DNA from 4 places in the Gorillibacterium sp. CAU 1737 genome. Region 2 is predicted to be linked to each of the others. Evidence: predicted binding sites of a transcription regulator. Region 2 holds the regulator's gene; each other region holds the start of a gene.
What was found. The regulator LexA, encoded in region 2, represses DNA repair genes until DNA is damaged. The targets are predictions, from matches to a motif close to CGAACATATGTTCG.
Positions count from the first base shown of each region.

Region 1: the regulator LexA is predicted to act here: its motif matches at 1,427-1,440, upstream of recA (recombinase RecA).
Region 3: the regulator LexA is predicted to act here: its motif matches at 2,524-2,537, upstream of AAFN83_RS02140 (YhjD family protein).
Region 4: the regulator LexA is predicted to act here: its motif matches at 2,644-2,657, upstream of AAFN83_RS09220 (DNA polymerase IV).

Region 1 is NZ_JBDQQO010000002.1:374,462-378,835, reverse strand. It holds gene AAFN83_RS06205 (competence/damage-inducible protein A) at 1-393, shown strand, start outside; gene AAFN83_RS06200 (PhzF family phenazine biosynthesis isomerase) at 413-1,294, shown strand; gene recA (recombinase RecA) at 1,512-2,564, shown strand; gene AAFN83_RS06190 (RecX family transcriptional regulator) at 2,692-3,426, shown strand; gene rny (ribonuclease Y) at 3,716-4,374, shown strand, end outside.
Region 2 is NZ_JBDQQO010000001.1:825,620-829,993, reverse strand. It holds gene AAFN83_RS03855 (HAD family hydrolase) at 1-440, opposite strand, end outside; gene AAFN83_RS03850 (hypothetical protein) at 458-973, opposite strand; gene AAFN83_RS03845 (DUF896 domain-containing protein) at 963-1,154, opposite strand; gene AAFN83_RS03840 (LysM peptidoglycan-binding domain-containing protein) at 1,338-1,844, opposite strand; gene lexA (transcriptional repressor LexA) at 1,990-2,613, shown strand; gene AAFN83_RS03830 (carboxymuconolactone decarboxylase family protein) at 2,727-3,050, shown strand; gene AAFN83_RS03825 (Crp/Fnr family transcriptional regulator) at 3,163-3,663, shown strand; gene AAFN83_RS03820 (DUF438 domain-containing protein) at 3,664-4,374, opposite strand, start outside.
Region 3 is NZ_JBDQQO010000001.1:452,407-456,780, reverse strand. It holds gene AAFN83_RS02155 (J domain-containing protein) at 1-1,410, shown strand, start outside; gene AAFN83_RS02150 (DUF1266 domain-containing protein) at 1,431-2,108, shown strand; tRNA gene AAFN83_RS02145 (tRNA-Leu) at 2,249-2,332, opposite strand; gene AAFN83_RS02140 (YhjD family protein) at 2,542-2,940, shown strand; gene AAFN83_RS02135 (hypothetical protein) at 2,907-3,116, opposite strand; gene AAFN83_RS02130 (endonuclease MutS2) at 3,718-4,374, shown strand, end outside.
Region 4 is NZ_JBDQQO010000003.1:402,517-406,890, reverse strand. It holds gene AAFN83_RS09230 (endonuclease/exonuclease/phosphatase family protein) at 1-656, opposite strand, end outside; gene AAFN83_RS09225 (YhjD family protein) at 852-1,352, opposite strand; gene AAFN83_RS09220 (DNA polymerase IV) at 1,349-2,596, opposite strand; gene AAFN83_RS09215 (SOS response-associated peptidase) at 2,733-3,407, shown strand; gene AAFN83_RS09210 (hypothetical protein) at 3,452-3,763, shown strand; gene AAFN83_RS09205 (DNA-3-methyladenine glycosylase family protein) at 3,887-4,374, opposite strand, start outside.

The DNA of each region.
Region 1 (4,374 bases), on a different contig from region 2:
CTTTTGACCGCAATACCGGGCAGCTCTGCTGTCTTTCGCGGGGGTGTTGTCTCCTATTCCAATGAGCTCAAAAAGGTGTTTCTAGGCGTCCCTGCCGAGCTTCTGGAAGGGGAAGGAGCGCCGGGGGCGGTTAGCCGCGAGACCGCAAGAGCCATGGCGGAAGGCCTGCTGGCAAGGGCCGGAACGGACTATGCCGTCTCGATCACCGGCGTGGCAGGACCGGAGCCCTCAGAGGGCAAGCCGGTCGGGCTTGTTTACTTCGGGATTGCTTGCCGCGGACAAGATACGGAGGTTATGGAAGCCCGGTACAATGGCAGCCGCGAAACGATCAAGCTCAAAACGGCCAAAGCCGCTCTCTATCACCTTTGGAGAAGGCTTGGCACCTCTCATTGAAAAGAAGGGATAGAGACAAATGGCGGCAAAACCAGTTCAGGTTCATCATTATGATGCGTTCAGCGGCACTCCTCACAAGGGAAATCCCGCAGGCGTAGTCCTGGAGGGCGAGTCCCTGACGGAGGAACAGATGCAAGAGATCGCTCGTGTGGTTGATTTTAATGAGACGGCGTTTCTCCTGAGCTCCGACAGGGCGGATGTCCGCATTCGCTTTTTTACCCCCGGCCACGAAATCAACCTGTGCGGCCATGCGACGATGGCCACGATCTTTGCTATGAGGACCAAGGGAATGCTTGACGGCAAGACAGAATGGACCATCGAGACAAAAGCAGGCGTTCTGCCCATCAAGCTGGCGGAGAGGGAAGAAGGGCTCTTCATCACGATGAGGCAGGCTGCTCCTCAATTTGCCTCTTTCGATGGCTCAAGGAAGCAGCTTGCCGCATCGATCGGACTCGAAGAGAGAGACTTGGCAACGGAACTGCCCATTGTGTACGGGAGTACCGGAACCTGGACGCTGCTGGTACCGGTGAGATCTCTTGCGGTTATGGAACGGATGAACCCGCAAAACAAGCTCTTTCCCGCGATTTTAAGCGCGATGCCGAGCGCGTCTGTCCATCCCTTTTGCTTGGAAACGCTAGACCCTGCTGCGAATATGCATGCCCGACATTTCTCTTCCCCTTACTCCGGCACCGTGGAAGATCCCGTTACCGGTACGGCCTCCGGAGTGATGGGGGCTTATTATGCGGCATACATTCAGGATGGTCCGGTTCTGGAGCTGCTGATCGAGCAGGGACAAGAACTGGGGCGAGACGGCAGGGTTCAGGTTACGGTTACGAATGGCGAGCAGATTGAAATTACGGGGACGGCGGTTTATGTGGAATCGTTCGAGGTTTCGATCTAGTCGCTCATCAACGCTCATTGACAGATTTCATAGGCGCCTTTTATAATAGGGAGTATCCATTAGCGGAAGCACCGCAGCGAAAGCCCATCTTTCGTTGCGGTGTTTTGTTGTTTGCAGGCATTTCGAAAAATGCGAATATATGTTCGAAAAAAGCTTGGCAAATGCCTCCGAATCGAGTAAAATAAACTTATCAAGTTGAGAGAAGGATGTGAGTCGATTGTCAGATCGTCGCGCTGCGTTGGAGATGGCATTACGCAACATTGAGAAGCAATTCGGCAAGGGGTCCATTATGAAGCTCGGGGAATCCACCCACATGCAGGTGGAGACGGTACCGAGCGGTTCCCTCGCTCTCGATATAGCTCTTGGAACCGGCGGGTTCCCAAGAGGAAGAATCATCGAAATCTACGGACCGGAATCTTCCGGTAAGACGACGATTGCGCTGCATGCCATCGCCGAGGTACAGAAGACCGGCGGACAAGCTGCTTTCATCGACGCAGAACATGCGCTCGATCCGCTCTATGCCCGGAAGCTCGGCATCAACATCGACGAACTGCTCCTGTCCCAACCGGATACCGGTGAGCAGGCGCTGGAGATCGCGGAAGCGCTCGTACGCAGCGGTGCTGTCGATATCATCGTCATCGACTCCGTTGCAGCCCTCGTGCCGAAGGCTGAAATCGAAGGGGAGATGGGCGACTCTCACGTCGGGCTTCAAGCTCGTCTGATGTCCCAAGCCCTTCGGAAGCTGTCGGGTGCCATCAACAAATCGAAGGTCATCGCGATCTTTATCAACCAGTTGCGGGAGAAAGTCGGCGTTATGTTCGGCAACCCCGAGGTTACGCCGGGCGGTCGCGCCCTCAAGTTCTACTCCACTGTACGGCTGGACGTTCGTCGGATCGATTCGATCAAGCAAGGCAATGATTTGGTTGGCAATCGCACCCGGATTAAGGTCGTCAAGAATAAAGTAGCTCCGCCTTTCAAGCAAGCAGAGGTCGATATGATGTATGGCGAAGGCATTTCGAAGGAAGGCAGCCTCGTCGATATCGGGACGGAGATGGATATCGTCGACAAGAGCGGTGCCTGGTATTCCTACGAAGGCGAGCGACTTGGCCAAGGGCGTGAGAACGCCAAGCAGTTCCTGAAGGACAACCCGAAGATTGCCGAGACAATCGAACGGAAGATCCGCGAGAACAGCAACCTGTCCACGATTGTTCCTTCGGCCCAAGAGGAAGAAGACGACGAGGATGCGCTTGAATTCGAAGAGAACGAATGAATAAATCCAGCCTATGAGCTGGTGGAATCTCGTGCCGCACCGGTGTTGAACCGGCGCGGCATTTGCCTATTGTGCGGAAACCCAAGGGGAGGAAGCGTGTGCGAACCCGACGAAAGGAGGCGGCTGCATGGACGACCAGGCGCCGAAAGCGAGAGAAACAGAGGGGCCGGATGGGCTGGCCGAACAAACCCCAAACAAGACCGCGATGATCACCCAGGTGGAACAGCAGAAGAAGAATCGCAGCCGATACAACCTTCACCTGGATGGGGAATATGCCTTCTCCGTTCATGAGGATCTTCTTGTTCACTATCGCCTCTTGAAGGGGGAGACGGTGAACGCTTCGACCTTGCAAGAGATTTTGCACGCAGATGAACGGCATCGAGCCTATTTGGATGCGGTACGCTTTCTGGGTGTGCGCTCTCGTTCGGTCGATGAAGTACGCAAGAAGCTGAAGAGCAGAGGGTATGAACCTCCTCTGATTCAACAGGTCGTCGCTCAATTGACCGAGCAGGGGTATTTGAACGACCGGGATTTTGCGGATTTGTGGACACGGGAACGCATCTCCCTTCAGAAGAAGGGGAGGAAGTGGGTGGAGCAGGAGCTTCGCCACAAGGGAGTCGACAAGCAGACCGTGGCCGAGGCAATCGGGCGCATCAACCCGGAGGAAGAAGAGGAACAAGCCTTGGTGGTGGCTACCAAACGCTGGAAGCTGCTCAAGGGAGAACCCGCTGATAAAAAAAGGAAGCTGTATGCCTTCTTAGCCCGGCGCGGGTATGCCCCACAGCTGGTAGGGAATGTGGTTCGACAAGTTAGCGCGGCTGAGCCGATGGACTCCGAAGACTGGGATTGGGAATCCCTGTGAATGGGTTTGTCACAGATGCCTTGCTTCGTTTGTCCGGAAACTTGACAACAATCTGAACAAAAAGATAAAATATTGATAACTCTTTGTGACAAGAGGAGATTCGCAAAGTAAAATCGCCAATTTTTACTTTTTATTCTGTACCATGCGAATCGTGAATCGGTGCTGTCGCAGTACTGATGAAAACATGTTAATCCAGAACTTCCTGGAAAATGGAATGGGCTAAAAACCGAACAAATCCCAAGCTACTCTACAGGGAATAGCGAGGAGGTGAAACAGGCAGATGTCGAGCATGCCAATATGGCTTGCGGCATTGATCTCCCTTCTCGTTGGCCTTCTTGGCGGTGGGATTGGCTATTTTATCCGGAAATCTCTTGCTGAAGCGAAGATTTCAAGTGCCGAACGTGCGGCCGAATTGATTGTCGAACAGGCGAAAAAGGACTCCGACGCCTTGAAAAAGGAAACGGTGCTCGAAGCGAAGGACGAAATTCACAAACTTCGTACCGAAGCGGAAAAAGAAATTCGCGAACGTCGAAACGAAACTGCTCGTCAAGAGCGGCGGTTGTTGCAAAAAGAGGAATCACTGGATAAAAAACACGATTCTCTGGAACGCAAAGAAGAACTTATGGCCAACAAAGAGAAGCGGATCGATGAAACGCAAGCGCAAATCGATCAGCTTTTGAAAACGCAAGTCGCCGAGTTGGAACGGATCTCTGGCCTCACCATGGAGGATGCGAAGACGATCATCATCACGAACGTCGAGCAGGAAATCCGTCACGAGACGGCGCAGATGATCAAAGAGATCGAAACGCAAGCCAAGGAAGAAGCAGACAAGAAAGCTCGGGAGATTATCTCCCTTGCCATTCAACGTTGCGCTGCCGATCACGTCGCCGAAACGACCGTATCGGTGGTTACCTTGCCCAATGAGGAGATGAAGGGCCGCATCATCGG
Region 2 (4,374 bases):
AACTCGTCCAGCACCTCAAATGTCTCTTCATAAGCGAGAGGTCTTGCTCTCCGTTCCTGCGGGAATCGTTCCGCCAGCTCTGCGCCTAGTTCTTCGGGGTGTTCGACGCCAACGGCTCGAAGGCCTCTTGTCCATGCCTCCATCCGATAGCCGGGAGCGAGCTGCTGCAGCTTGCGGAAGCTCTCATGCTCACCGCCGCTGAACGTCGCCCATAGGGCTTCGAAGGGGTTAATTCCGATCATCTTGGTGAAAGGGAACGTCTCGTACGATTCGTACAAGGCTCTTGCCTCACGACGTACCTCCGCCTCCAGTTGGTCGGGGGTTATCCCCGGCACCTTCTCCGCAGCATAAACGCACGTAGCTTCAAACGCGTCCTTCACACTTCGCTCATCCCAGAGCAAGGTATCATCCAGATCAAACAGAACCGCCTTCGTCCCCATCCCATTCTACCCCCGTTTTAAGACTGGTTATCCACCAACGCGATTTGGTTATCCGCTGCGAATTCACGAAGCCTCACCGAGACATTTGCAATCGGGAACCAATGGGTTACCTTCGTATACACCCAACGTTTCTTTTTCGTCTTCAGCCGAATGACCACCGCATTCTTCATCAATTGAATCTCTTCAATATCGGATGCGGACGCCGTTTGGAAGCTGGCAAAGCGTCGAGAGGTAATCGACGTGCGGCCGATGGCGAGCGTCGGACGATTCATGAACAAGAGCAAGACCGCAAGCAGGATATAGACGAGGAACGTGATGAGGTTCCCTCTCGTCATGGCATCCTGCTGAATGAACATGACAATGTTCAGAATCGTGATGATGATCAGAAAGAAAGGCAGCATCCAGTTCATGCCCTTGAAGGATTGCTTCACTTCTTTTCCCTTCACCGATACAGGAGCCAGCCCATCCTTCTTGCGTTTGGCATTGATCGTTTTTTGATTCTTCTCCACCATACGTTCCCACTTACGGGACATTGTTCTCTTCATCCTCTACAAATTTAATGGATTCCAGCTGATATCTCATGGACTTCTTGAACGCGTCAATATAGATACGGCGAAGCGCGTTGCGCTCCTCCAGTTCTTCGTCCGTCAGCCCTTCTGTTTTGGCTTTACGCGCCAGCTCATTAATGCGGGCGATCGTATCGTCCATGCTCATGAAAGCACCTCCCCTGATGCGAGTATCTCTATTACTTTGCCATTCGAGCAATGCCTTGTCAAGCGGAGCCGACACGCCCAACGGACAGACTTGGCTAAACAAAAAAAGCAGGTCCTCTCCACTTGCACAGTTGGAGATGCCCGCATAATCTCTTCTTCTATATAGGGAATTGGCAAAGGGGGATCACTTCGAATCGGGGAGAATCAACAATTGACCGATCTGAAGCTGGGTCGAGGTTAAGCCGTTCACGTCTTTGATTTCCTGAAGGTAGGACCGAATGGAACGGCCCTCCGAATATTTGTTCGCGATGGCCCACAAGGTCTCTCCCGGGGCTACGTCAATGATGCGGCGACCTAGGGCCTTCTCTTCTAATGAGGGTTCCTGTGCAGGCTGTCCTTGCTGATAGAAGGCTCCTGTCCCCATGTGACGGCCTGCTGCCGCATTATCCGCCGTGGCATACGCCGTTACCAGGAAACCGCTGAACAACGAGAACACGATCAGCAGTCCAAGAATGAAGGCTCTCGAAACAAATGCTTGGGGCTTGTCAGCCGTATGAGTGCTTCCGGTTTGGCGCGTGTTCTTGAAGCGGCTCGAACCCATTCCTCTTCGGTTCCCTGCCTGACCAGAGCCATCATTTCTTCTCACCGTCTTCATCGACTCAACCGGTTCACAATAGTACATAACACTCATCGCTCATCAACCTCCAAACATTTGTTCTGCTTTTACTATAACGCGAACACATGTTCATGTCAACGCAGAAAACGAACTTATGTTTGTACGAACCCCTATTCTATGGTATACTTTCCTTAATTAATTCCCTCATGGAGTGATAAACGTGACGAAGCTATCGGGCCGCCAGCAGGCCATTCTTGAATTCATCCGCAACGAAGTCCGCGCCAAAGGATATCCGCCCTCCGTCCGCGAAATCGGAGAGGCAGTCGGGCTCGCGTCCAGCTCCACCGTTCACGGTCACCTGGACCGTCTGGAGAAGAAGGGCATGATTCGTCGAGATCCAACGAAGCCTCGCGCTATCGAATTGCTGTCTCCCGGCGATGAAGCGTCTACGCCGTTCTCTTATTCCGTCGCTCGCGTTCCTTTAATCGGCAAGGTAACCGCGGGGGTACCGATCACCGCTACCGAGAACATTGAAGATTACTTCCCTCTACCCAATCATGTGGTAGGCGATCATACGGTGTTCATGCTGACCGTTCAAGGAAGCAGCATGATCGATGCCGGTATTCATGACGGAGATTACGTCATCGTCCGTCAACAGAGCACCGCGAACAACGGCGATATCGTCGTCGCCATGAATGAAGACGACGAAGCAACCGTGAAGAGCTTCTACAAAGAGAGGGATTACATACGCCTTCAGCCGCATAACCCGACGATGCAGCCGATCCTGCTCAAGAATGTCTCCATTCTCGGCAAAGTCATCGGCGTTTACCGGGACATCCATTAAGAGAAGGCAGACACCGAATCAGCCAAGTCCAGCCTCTTCCACAGCATGATGCTTGCATGTGGAAGAGGCTGTTTTCTATTCTTGGGCTCAATTCTACAGAAAGCAGGTGCTTCATGAGCACAACCAACGGAGTCAGCTCTTCCTTCCAGACCTTTCTACGGGAGGCCCCGAATCATCAGGCTGCCTGGATGGAGGCCGTTCACAAGCTTGGGACCGCAAGCAGCCTCGATCCCAAAACCGAGGAGCTCGCTTACCTCGCCGTCCTCGCGGCCGTCCGCATGGAGAGCGGAATTCCCTTTCACGTCAGCCATGCGAAATCGCTGGGAGCAAGCCGTGATGAAATCATCAGCGCCATCCTAATCGGACTTCCCGCTGTCGGACAAAGTGTCATTCAAGCTTTGCCCGCTGCACTCGCCGCCTATGACCGCGAGGAGTAACAAGGAGGCCCTCGAGTCATGCCTGGCATGACTTGAGGGCCTTTTCTCTTGGCTTTCGCCTTGGATAATCGCTATAATCAGAGAAGCGATTCCAAGAACGGGAGGAACATCAATGATTCTGCAAAAGGGAGATACTCTGTTTCGCCAGGGGGAGTCCGGTCCTCTCTACCACATCAAAAGCGGCATGCTCAAGATTGTCCGCGTACATGAGGATGGAAGCCAGCTTTTGGTTAACGTCATTGTACCCCACGAAATTATTCCGCATCATTCCTTAATCAGCCCAAACCCCTATTATGGAACGGCCCTAGCGCTCACGACCTGCGAGATCGAAGTTCTGTCGAACAAGGAATGGTACCGGGGCTTGGAGGAAGATCCCGAACGGTTTCGAGCGATTGCCCTGCAGCTGCAGCTCAAGCTTCAAATGATGCAGCAGCGAATCGATCAATTAACCGAGGTATCCCCCGCCGCCCGTCTGAATCGGCTTCAAGAATGGTTTGACGCGTATATTCAACCGGCTTCCCTCACAGACCTGCTCACGCAGGGCGAGATCGGACAGATCATCGGGCTGCGACGCGAAACCGTCAATCGGCTTATGCGAAATCCCCGTCGCTGATTACGACAGAATCCGTTTTTGACCCGTGAGCTTTTGCAGAGGACCGATATCCTGGGTAAATTCCAGTGTTCCCAAGTAACGACCATCTTCTGCGCGTACAGCGAAATACTGAATATGGACAAACCGTTCCCGGAAAGGAATCCAGAAGCTCTCCTCATCCTTCACTCCAGCCTTGAAGTCTGCCAGCAGCTGATTCACGACATGAACGCTTTGCGGCGGATGGCAGTTTTGGACCGTACGGCCGATGACCGCCTTCGTTCTTGCGAAGATGCGATCCTTCCCGTGGGAGAAGTAACGAACCACATCATCCTCATCGATGAACGTGAGATCCACAGGCATGTGATTCAACAGCCCCTCCAGTTGCTCGATGGAAAGACTGCCGGTCGCCATCCGCACTCGGCCTGCTGCATGAGGCAGCTCTGCTTCTTCGGATTCTGCCGCTTCAGCCGGCTCGGGAACTCGTGCCGGGATCCATTCCCGCTCCGGCGCAGTCAAGCAGAACCCGATTTCCGCGCTTTCATGGGCGATCTTCAGCCATTCGTCCTCCGTCAACTTTTCCAAGGACATCGGCAGCAAAATATTCTCTTCCTTGACGATCATCTGGGTCACTTCATTCAGCACTCTTTCCATGAGCCCGTTCAGTTCGGCCGGAGCGGTTTCACCCGTTCTGAGCGCGGCCAATACCTCTTTGATGCCCAGTCGTACCCCGTC
Region 3 (4,374 bases), 370 kb from region 2:
CTTCCGGATGAGGTATGGGCGATGCTGGACAACGCCTTCGGCTTCAAGGAGTTGATGGAGTCCGATCTGGAAGCGTACATCGAGAGATTTCCGAAGGTTTGGGAATACAGCGTGCTGGGCTCGGCTGCCTCTCGCCTCGGATATTCCACTCTTCCATCATTAGAAGGAGGCGATCTGGAAGCGTACCTTCATCAGCGAGAGAAATTTGTTACCGCCCTGATCGAGCAGAACCTGGAGGCTGCGTACAAAGCCTTAACCAAGGTTCTTCCCGTACAAGAGTCAAACCCCATCCTGCTGTGGCTGATGATGCAATTCTATCGGGACAATGGAGACCGGGAAAAGGCGCTGCGCATGTGCAGCGAAGCGATCCAGCTGAATCCGGGAGATAGGGACCTCCCCCTCCTGCGTGCAAGCCTGCTGATCGATCTAAACCGCGCTCAGGAAGCACTGGACCGGCTGAAGCCGCTTGAAGCGTCATCCGCAAACAACCTGCAGTTCCTTTCCCTGCTGGGAAAAAGCTATCTTCAACTAGAACAACTCGAAGCGGCACGCGACGTGTATGTCCGGATGCTCGCCCTTCAACCGGGAGACGCAGACGCCCTTGTCGGACTGGCCAAGGCAGACGCATTTCTTCTTAAGAAAAGAGGAAGCGATAAACCAAACCGCAAGCGCGTTCAGCAGATCCATAAGGAGTGGGGCAAACAGCCCTTCCTCCCTACCCTTCGCAATGCGTTTCGATTCCTGTTTCGAAGGAAATTCCTTATCTCGCTCATTATCCTTCTGCACGTACTGATGAGCATCACGCTTCACAAAAGCGTGGAGATGTCTTTCTCGGAGTACATCCACTACATATATGCAAAGCCGGAGATCCCTCTTGTCGAGACGACCGAAGAGCTGAAGGCCATTGCGCCTGGCAGCGCGGTTCGTCTTCACGTCACAAAGGGGGCCTACACCGGCATTATCGAATTAGAGGAAAAGGGTACGGACGGGAAGAAGCGTTCCGTGTTCGCCATGCAGGAAGAAGCCAAGGAAGCGGGAACCTATGACGACCTGGAAGGGTTCTTATCCCGCGCCGTCTTCGAGGACACGCCCCTCATCCTGCTGACGAACTACAAGCAATCCCGCACCATCTATGAAAAGAAGGGGACCCTGGAGATCAAAGCAGTAGTTCAGGATCCTTACTCGGCAAAATGGAGCGAATTCCGAACGTATCTGAACAGCAATTCTCGCTTTCCCGGAGGCCTGGCTGAAACCACCGTCTTCCTGAACATGAGGGACAAGATCAACAGCGGCTTGATGGAAGTGGATTTCCCGATATCCGTTGGGATCTATGCCGCATCCCTCATGCTCCTGTACCTGATTTTGTTGAAGGCCTACATCATGAATTGGTCGTACATCCGCTACCGCTAACCACAAGGAGGGTTGCATTCATGCCCCAATCGCTATATACCATGAAAACCAAATGGGAGCCTTTCGCCCATGCCATGCTCGCCTTTTTCCCGAAGGGTCCGGATGCGGATTACTTTATCACGAACCCCAAGAGCATATTTCGAAATCGTTACGGCACCTTGAGCCTGCTCGATCGCATGGCGGGAATCGATTCTGCCTCCGGCCTATCCCAAGATTTGGAGTGGCGAATTTCCACAGGGATCCGCCATGAGTTCTCAAAGATCTATCGGGAATTGGAATGGCTCCCGGAGGCCGAACGAATGCAACGGATCGAAGCCATCACCCACAATCCTCTGCGGGAAAAGTATACCGTTGCCAATCATTATCTAAGAAGAATGCCTTCCGGAGGGATCGCAGCCTTCGACGCTACTTACAGTGTCTTCTATAGCATGGCCGGCGAACGGTTGGATTGGTTGACTGCGGACGAGACTTGGACATTGATCGGCCGCTCCGTTCACCTGGCGCAAAGCCACTATACCAATTGGTATGACTACTGCACGGGATTCGTAGCCGGCTTGGATTTCACGTTTCCAACGCAACTGCAGGATAAGAAAGAACGAGAGCAGCGATTAAGAAGGCTGCTTGGGCTCTCCGGCAACCTGTTGAAGGATGAACTCTTCCCGGATGTAGCCCGTGATGCTGAAGTTCGATTATCCTGACTGCATTCTTCTTCAGATTACTGAACAGGCAAGGGAGGGCTGTCCAAGCCCGCCCCTTGCCTGTTCGATCTTGCTACGAATAAAAACAGCAGGTTCATCTGAGCTGCATGAGCTCTGATGAACCTGCTGTTGTGATGTAGTGCGGTCAAGAGGACTTGAACCTCCACGTCATTGCTGACACTAGAACCTGAATCTAGCGCGTCTGCCAATTCCGCCATGACCGCATAACTTCCGCCGCTTGGGTAACCGCTTTGTTTCATTCGGTGTCTCTTGCGGACAAAAAGTAATATACCACGGACGCAAGTTTGATGTCAAATCTTTTTTTGGACTTTTTTTCTTGCCATTTTGCAGGAATTTCCCTTCTGTCATTATCTTGCAACTTGGATAAGAATGGGTTACAATGAAAGCAAACATACGAACGGAGGTTCGCATTATGGCGCTGAGCGCAATTGATCTGACCCGTCCCCCTGTTCCCACTTCCGCCGAGCAGCAATTGGTAAAGCACTATGTCCTCCTCCCCGTTCTGCTTACCCAGCTCCAGCAAGACCTCGATGCGATCCATGCTTCCACCATCCGCATCAGTCTGCCTCATGTTGTCGTGCTGCAGCGCATGATGGACTCGGTTCGCGTGGATCTCCGGCGCATCCGAGCGAACCTCGGACTGGCCGGAATTCGGATCTATTCCGAGGAACGAGGGGAGGAAGGCCTCTCCTGCCGCTATGTGTGCCGCGGGTATCGAGAAACCTTCCGTTTGTCCCGTGAGAATGTCGCCACCGAGCTCGGCCTGTTAGCCGGTCATTATATCGATGCCCGTTCTGCCTCCCAAGGCTGAACTTGATAAGTACGATCCAGCTTGAGGACGCGTCGGTTGAGTTTCTTGATCAACAAGAACTGATCGTCCCAAGCCATTACATAGCCTTTTACATCATTGGCCGGATCCGAATCACGGATGACCCTCACCCGGGTTCCTTCCAGCCGGTATTGATCCAATTGCTCGTTGCTGATCATGAAGCGGTCCTCCTTCTCGATGATGGTCCGCCCTTATTATCGCTCATAGCCAGGATGTGGTGCAAACGGCGGATGAAATGGGTATAGCCATTTCATCCGGGCCGGAGCACATTGACTTGTTCCTTTGGGTCTCTTATACTCAAGAGAGTAATGGAAAGGGGAAATTTTGATGTCGGTGAGTGTTCTTAACTAATCCAATTGGATACGGGTTGAAGTCGTTTGTAAGGCTGCATGGCAAGAGAAAAGGAACCTTCGGGACGAAAGTCTCTCCGGTTACCCTTCTGTTTGCGTGTATCCTGCGACGCTTCCCCATAGTTAAGAACAGCAACCCTCACCCGGCCGTTTCCCGACCGACCCAGGACCCTGCTGCCGCAGGGTCTTTTTGTATTCTTTTTTAGCGTTCCAATGGGTGTGCATGGCTAGCCGATGCACGACTCGAAGGCTTCTTTTCCATAGCCGCGTGAACCGCTAGAAGAGCTACAGGGGCTCGTTATACGGAGACATGGAGTGACGCAGCTTGCGTTCTCCATGTCTTTTTTGCGTGGTCCGGCTGTTTGATTTTCCCCAACGCCATCCCATTCATAATGTAGGAGGAATCCCATTGAATCCCGAAACCTTGCAAAAACTCGAGTATGACCGCATCAAACAAGACCTGGTGGAGCTTGCCGTTACGTTTGCCGGAAAGGCCAGACTTGCCGAGCTTGCTCCCCTCCAGAATGCAAGGCTGGCAGAGGACGCCATGCAGGAAGCGGAGGAAGCGATGAGGGTGGCCTCACGAAGCTCAGGCCTCCCCCTCCCCTCCCTTCAAGGAATGGAAGCTCCCCTCTCCCTCATGGGCAAGGGGTACATCCTCAGCCTGGAGGACCTCGGACACATCGCTTTGTTCCTTCGAGGAGTCGGCCAGTGGAAGCGATACATGCTGCAAAGAGAAGACATCGCCCCGCGCATCGCCGGTTACGCCCGGTCCTTGTATGAGCTCAAGTCTCTCCTCGAAGAGCTCGACCGGTCTATCCTCTACAGCCAGTTGCTTGATTCGGCCAGCCCGGAGCTTGGCAAGATTCGCAGGCGGCTGAGAACCGAGGAGGATCGGCTGAAACGCCGCATCGAAGCCCTTATGGGCAAGTACCGCAATTATCTGCAGGAGCCCTTGGTCACCAAGCGCGGCGATCATTACACCCTGCCGATCAAGAAGGAATACCGCAAGCAGGTTCCTGGGACCGTACTGGATGAGTCGTCCAGCGGCCAAACCCTGTACATC
Region 4 (4,374 bases), on a different contig from region 2:
TTAGGGGTGGGCTTCGGATAGGTTTCCTTGAGAAGAATCCAGTCGATCCTCGTTCCGGCGCTTTCCTGGTATCCGTTCCCTTTCCAGCGGGGATTGGAGGAGAGATCCAGGGTTGCCTTCGGCTCCACCCCGGTCCGATCCCGATACACAATCGCGAGATCGTCCCAAACCGGCGCCGCTTCCTCCCCATAAAGGCTTTGCTTACCGAACAGGAAGCTTTGCACGCTGCTTCCCTCCACACAATTGAAATCCCCGCAAAAGAGAGAGTAGTCTGCCCTGGATTGCTTGTTTTCCTGAACCAATGCCATGACTTGTCTTTCACGGCTTAGCACGCTGTCCCATGGCAAATGAACATTCATCACTTCCAGCGTATAGCCTCCAACCTGAACCGTCCCGATCAAGGCTTCGCCAAAGCGGTGCGTGGACACGAAGGGAAGCTTGCTCAGAATGGCCAATTCGCAGGTACTGCTGGGCTTATAGTAGGAATAGAAGGGGAACCCCCCTTTTTCCGAGATCCATCGGCAATGTTCTTCGTTCGGCACATCTTGCAGACACAATAGGTCTGCCTGTTGCTTTCGGATCTCTTCATGAATTTGATCGAGCCGTCCCGGCCATCCGCGTTTATCATTCCAGATGTTGTAGGTGACGATTTTCATTTTCGTTCCCCTTCCATGCTCAAAGTGATGGAATCCGCGACTTCACCACCCTCAATCTCACTAAGCCAGCTTCTTCCGTTTCCCTCTCATTCTGCCAAATGAACCTTTCCAGAGGCAATGGAGTGAACCGTTTCATAAAAAGTCTCCAAGCCCTCCTGAATGATCTGCCCCCCCCCTTGCTTCCCAGCCAGCCGACTAGCCGCCGCTCCGCGTCGCCCCGAGCGGTTCCCGGGTTTTCTTGAGCAGGCCGAGCAGTTGCGACACGTATTGCCCCAGCATGATGCTGAGCTGCGCCTTCATCACCTCGCGCACGATCCCGAAGCGGTCCTCATAGCCGCGACACACATAATGGTAATAATGAATCATGTCCGTCTGCTCCTCGCCGACGACCTTGATCGCCCGGAGGGAGAGCTCCCTCTTCACCGCTTGAAGGTCGCGTCCAATCTCGTCGAGAAGCACTTGGGTCGAAGCGAGGTAAAGCTTCTTCAAGGTCATCGTCGAATGCTCAATCTCCTGGCGGTTCCGTTCCACCAGGGTGACGAGGTGCGGCAGCAGGATGAAATTGCGGAGCATCTGCAGCTCCTCCGACTCCGGGGGACCGCTCCGCTTGCGGTCCTTGCGGTGCTCATATTGTTCCTGGTGTTCGGTGAGCAACATCTTGGAATTCCACCTTTCGTTGCCGTCGAGTTTGCTCATTTGTAATGCCCTCCGATCTGTTCTGCGCGCTCCCGCGCTACCCCTGAAGCCAGCAGCGACGATGCCCGCAGCAGGGCCGCACTGCCGTATCGATCCTGAATGCGGTCGATGGCCCGCTCGCGCCGGTAATCCCTTGCGCGATCCTCGAACAGGGTGAGCTGCATCACGTTGTCCGGGACGAGGGAGTCGAGCGAGACAAACAGGCGGCTCACCGGCGCACCGCTCCAATGCTTCGCGAACAAGGGCAGCACCGCCGCGGCCATCTCGTGCGAGAGAGAGGTCGGCTCGGGCAGGGTCGTCTGGCGCCCGAAACCCCAGGTGCGGGTGCCGTCGGTCTCGACCGCGCCGACCGAAACGACGCGCCCCATGTAGCCACGGCGGCGGGCACGGCGACTCACCTCCGCGATGAGCTCCAGCAGCACGACCTGAATGTCCGCCAGTTCGCCGTACAGGCTGCTGCGCAAAGCCTTCCCGTGGCTGATTGACTTCAGCTCCTTGCGGATGCTGGGTTCAACCGGACTCGGGTCGATGCCGCTCGCGATCTGCCAGTAGTAGTCGGCCTGGATATCGCTCTGCTTGCCCATCTCCCGCCGCATTCGCCGGCGAAAATCCATCTGCTCGAGCCGGGCAATGTCACCGATCTGCGTCAGTCCCATCCGATGAAAATGCCGAGTCATCGCGTTCGACACCATGAACATTCGGTGAACCGGCAGCGGCCAGAGCGTATTCTCCAGATTCGACGGATGGAGAGAGAAAATCCCCTTCGGTATCTTCTTGGCAAAGTTATCCGTCGCGGTTTTGGCAAGCACCTTGTTCGTGCTGATGCCCACCCGGCACCAAACCCCGGTTGACAGCAGCACGTGCTGCTGAATCTTCGCCGCCAGCGCCTCGGGGCTCTCCGGGCGGCCCGTCACATCTAGAAACTGCTCGTCGATGCTGTACGGCTCGACCCGGTCCGTGAAGGATTCGAAGATCGACGTAATGAAGAGCGAGACCGTGATGTACCACTGCATGCGCGGGCGAATCACGACCAGCTCGGGACACTTGGCCCGCGCTTGGCCGACTCGCTCCGCCGTCGTCACCCCGTACCCCTTGGCGACTGGACAAGCAGCCAGAATAATACCGGACTCGCGCTCCGGATCGCCGATCGCCACCGGACACTCCTCAAGGTCCGGACGCCCCGCCTTCTCAACTGAGGCATAAAAGGACTGCCCGTCGATCAAAAAAATCGTCTTCTCCCGCATGCAACCACCTTCAAATGGGAACATATATTCTTATCCTATTATAAACACGAATGTATGTTCTTATTCAATGGCTATTTTATGGAACTTGCGTGAACCGGATTAGCCGTTATACTGAAGAAAAAAGGAGGGATCGCCCATGTGCGGCCGCTACACCATCACCGTCACCCTGGAGGAGCTGGAAAGCATGTTTCGCCTGGGCCCTCTGGACAATCCGAATTACCGCCCCCGGTATAACGTAGCTCCGGGCCAGATGATCCCGGCCATCCTCGCGCACGAGGGGAAGAACCGCCTCGGGGAGCTGCGCTGGGGCCTTCTGCCCTCCTGGTCGCAAGGGGAACCGTCGGGGCGGCCGCTCATCAACGCCCGCTCGGAGACCGTTCACGACAAGCCCTCCTTTCGCGGGCTCTTCGAGCGCAAGCGCTGCATCATCCCGGCGGACGGCTTTTACGAATGGCAAAAGAACGGCACCGCCCGCAAGCCGTACCGGATCGTCCTGAAGGATCGTTCGCTCTTCTCCATGGCGGCGCTGTACGATACTTGGATCGGCCCCGACGGCCGCAAAGTCTCCACCGCCGTCATCCTGACGACCTCTGCGAACGAGCTGATGGAGCCGATTCATACCCGCATGCCCGTCATCCTCCGCCAGGAGGACGAAGCTCTCTGGCTCGACCGGACGAAGCAGGATTTCGAAGCGCTGAAGGCACTCCTGAAGCCCTTCCATGCGGGGGCGATGCGCGCTTATCCGGTCTCCCCCGCCGTCGGCAGCGTGCAGAACGACACCCCCGAGCTCCTGCGCGAGTTGAGTTCGTGAGAGAAGGGGGCCGAAAAATCCCTACTATATAGGAGGAGAATGAGATGGGGAAAGTGGTTCGACTGGTCGCAACTGTCGCGGTGATCACCGCTCTCTGGTTCGGCATCCTGTTCGGCTATCGGTATGGAGACGGCTCGTTTGATTGGCTGGTAGCCTTCCTCTGGTGGGTCGGCGGGATTGCAGCCAGCTTGCTGCTCTTGGCCTTTTCCACTGCGATCGACTGCCTGGAATCGATCAGCGTGCGCCTCGCTCGGCTGGAGCGGAGCCTTGTTCCAGGGCCTCCCCCTCCCGTCTCGGGCAATACGCGGGCCAAGCTGGACCAGTTGGACGGCTACACGATGGGCGGACCGCAGTGAGACTTGCTCCGTAAGGTTGTCATGCACCTGTCCCGCAGCAAAACAAAGCCGCAGCCCTCGCCACCACTTAAGGCGGGAGGACTGCGGCTTTTTCTCAACTTTTCTCATCGGAGAGGATTGGCTTCATTCTGCAGAAATCGCCCACAAATAAAGGGAGGCCAAGGAGCCACAAGGGGAATACCGACACCGGTATTCATCAAATTGCTCTCGGGTCAGGGACGGCAGGCCGTACAGCCTCATCATTCCACGGCGGATGGCGATGTCCCCCCAACTGACCACATCCCGGCGTTCCAGGGAATGAATCAGCACCATTTCGCCGGTCCATCTTCCAATGCCCTTTAGGGCCGTCAGCCTTTCAATGGCTTCTTCATCAGGCATTTCCTTCAGCTCGTCCAAAGAAAATGTTCCGCACGCAATGACCTGGGCAATCGCATGAAGAGCCTCCGCCTGCTTTCGGGTCATTCCGCAGCGTTGAATGTCCTCGATCGTCTGAGCAGCCAAATTTCCTGGCGTGATCTCCCCGAAACGCTCCTGAATTCGCTCCCAGATCGTATGCGCGGCTTTTACCGATATCCGTTGGCCTACAATGGCGTACAGCAGCGCCGCGAACA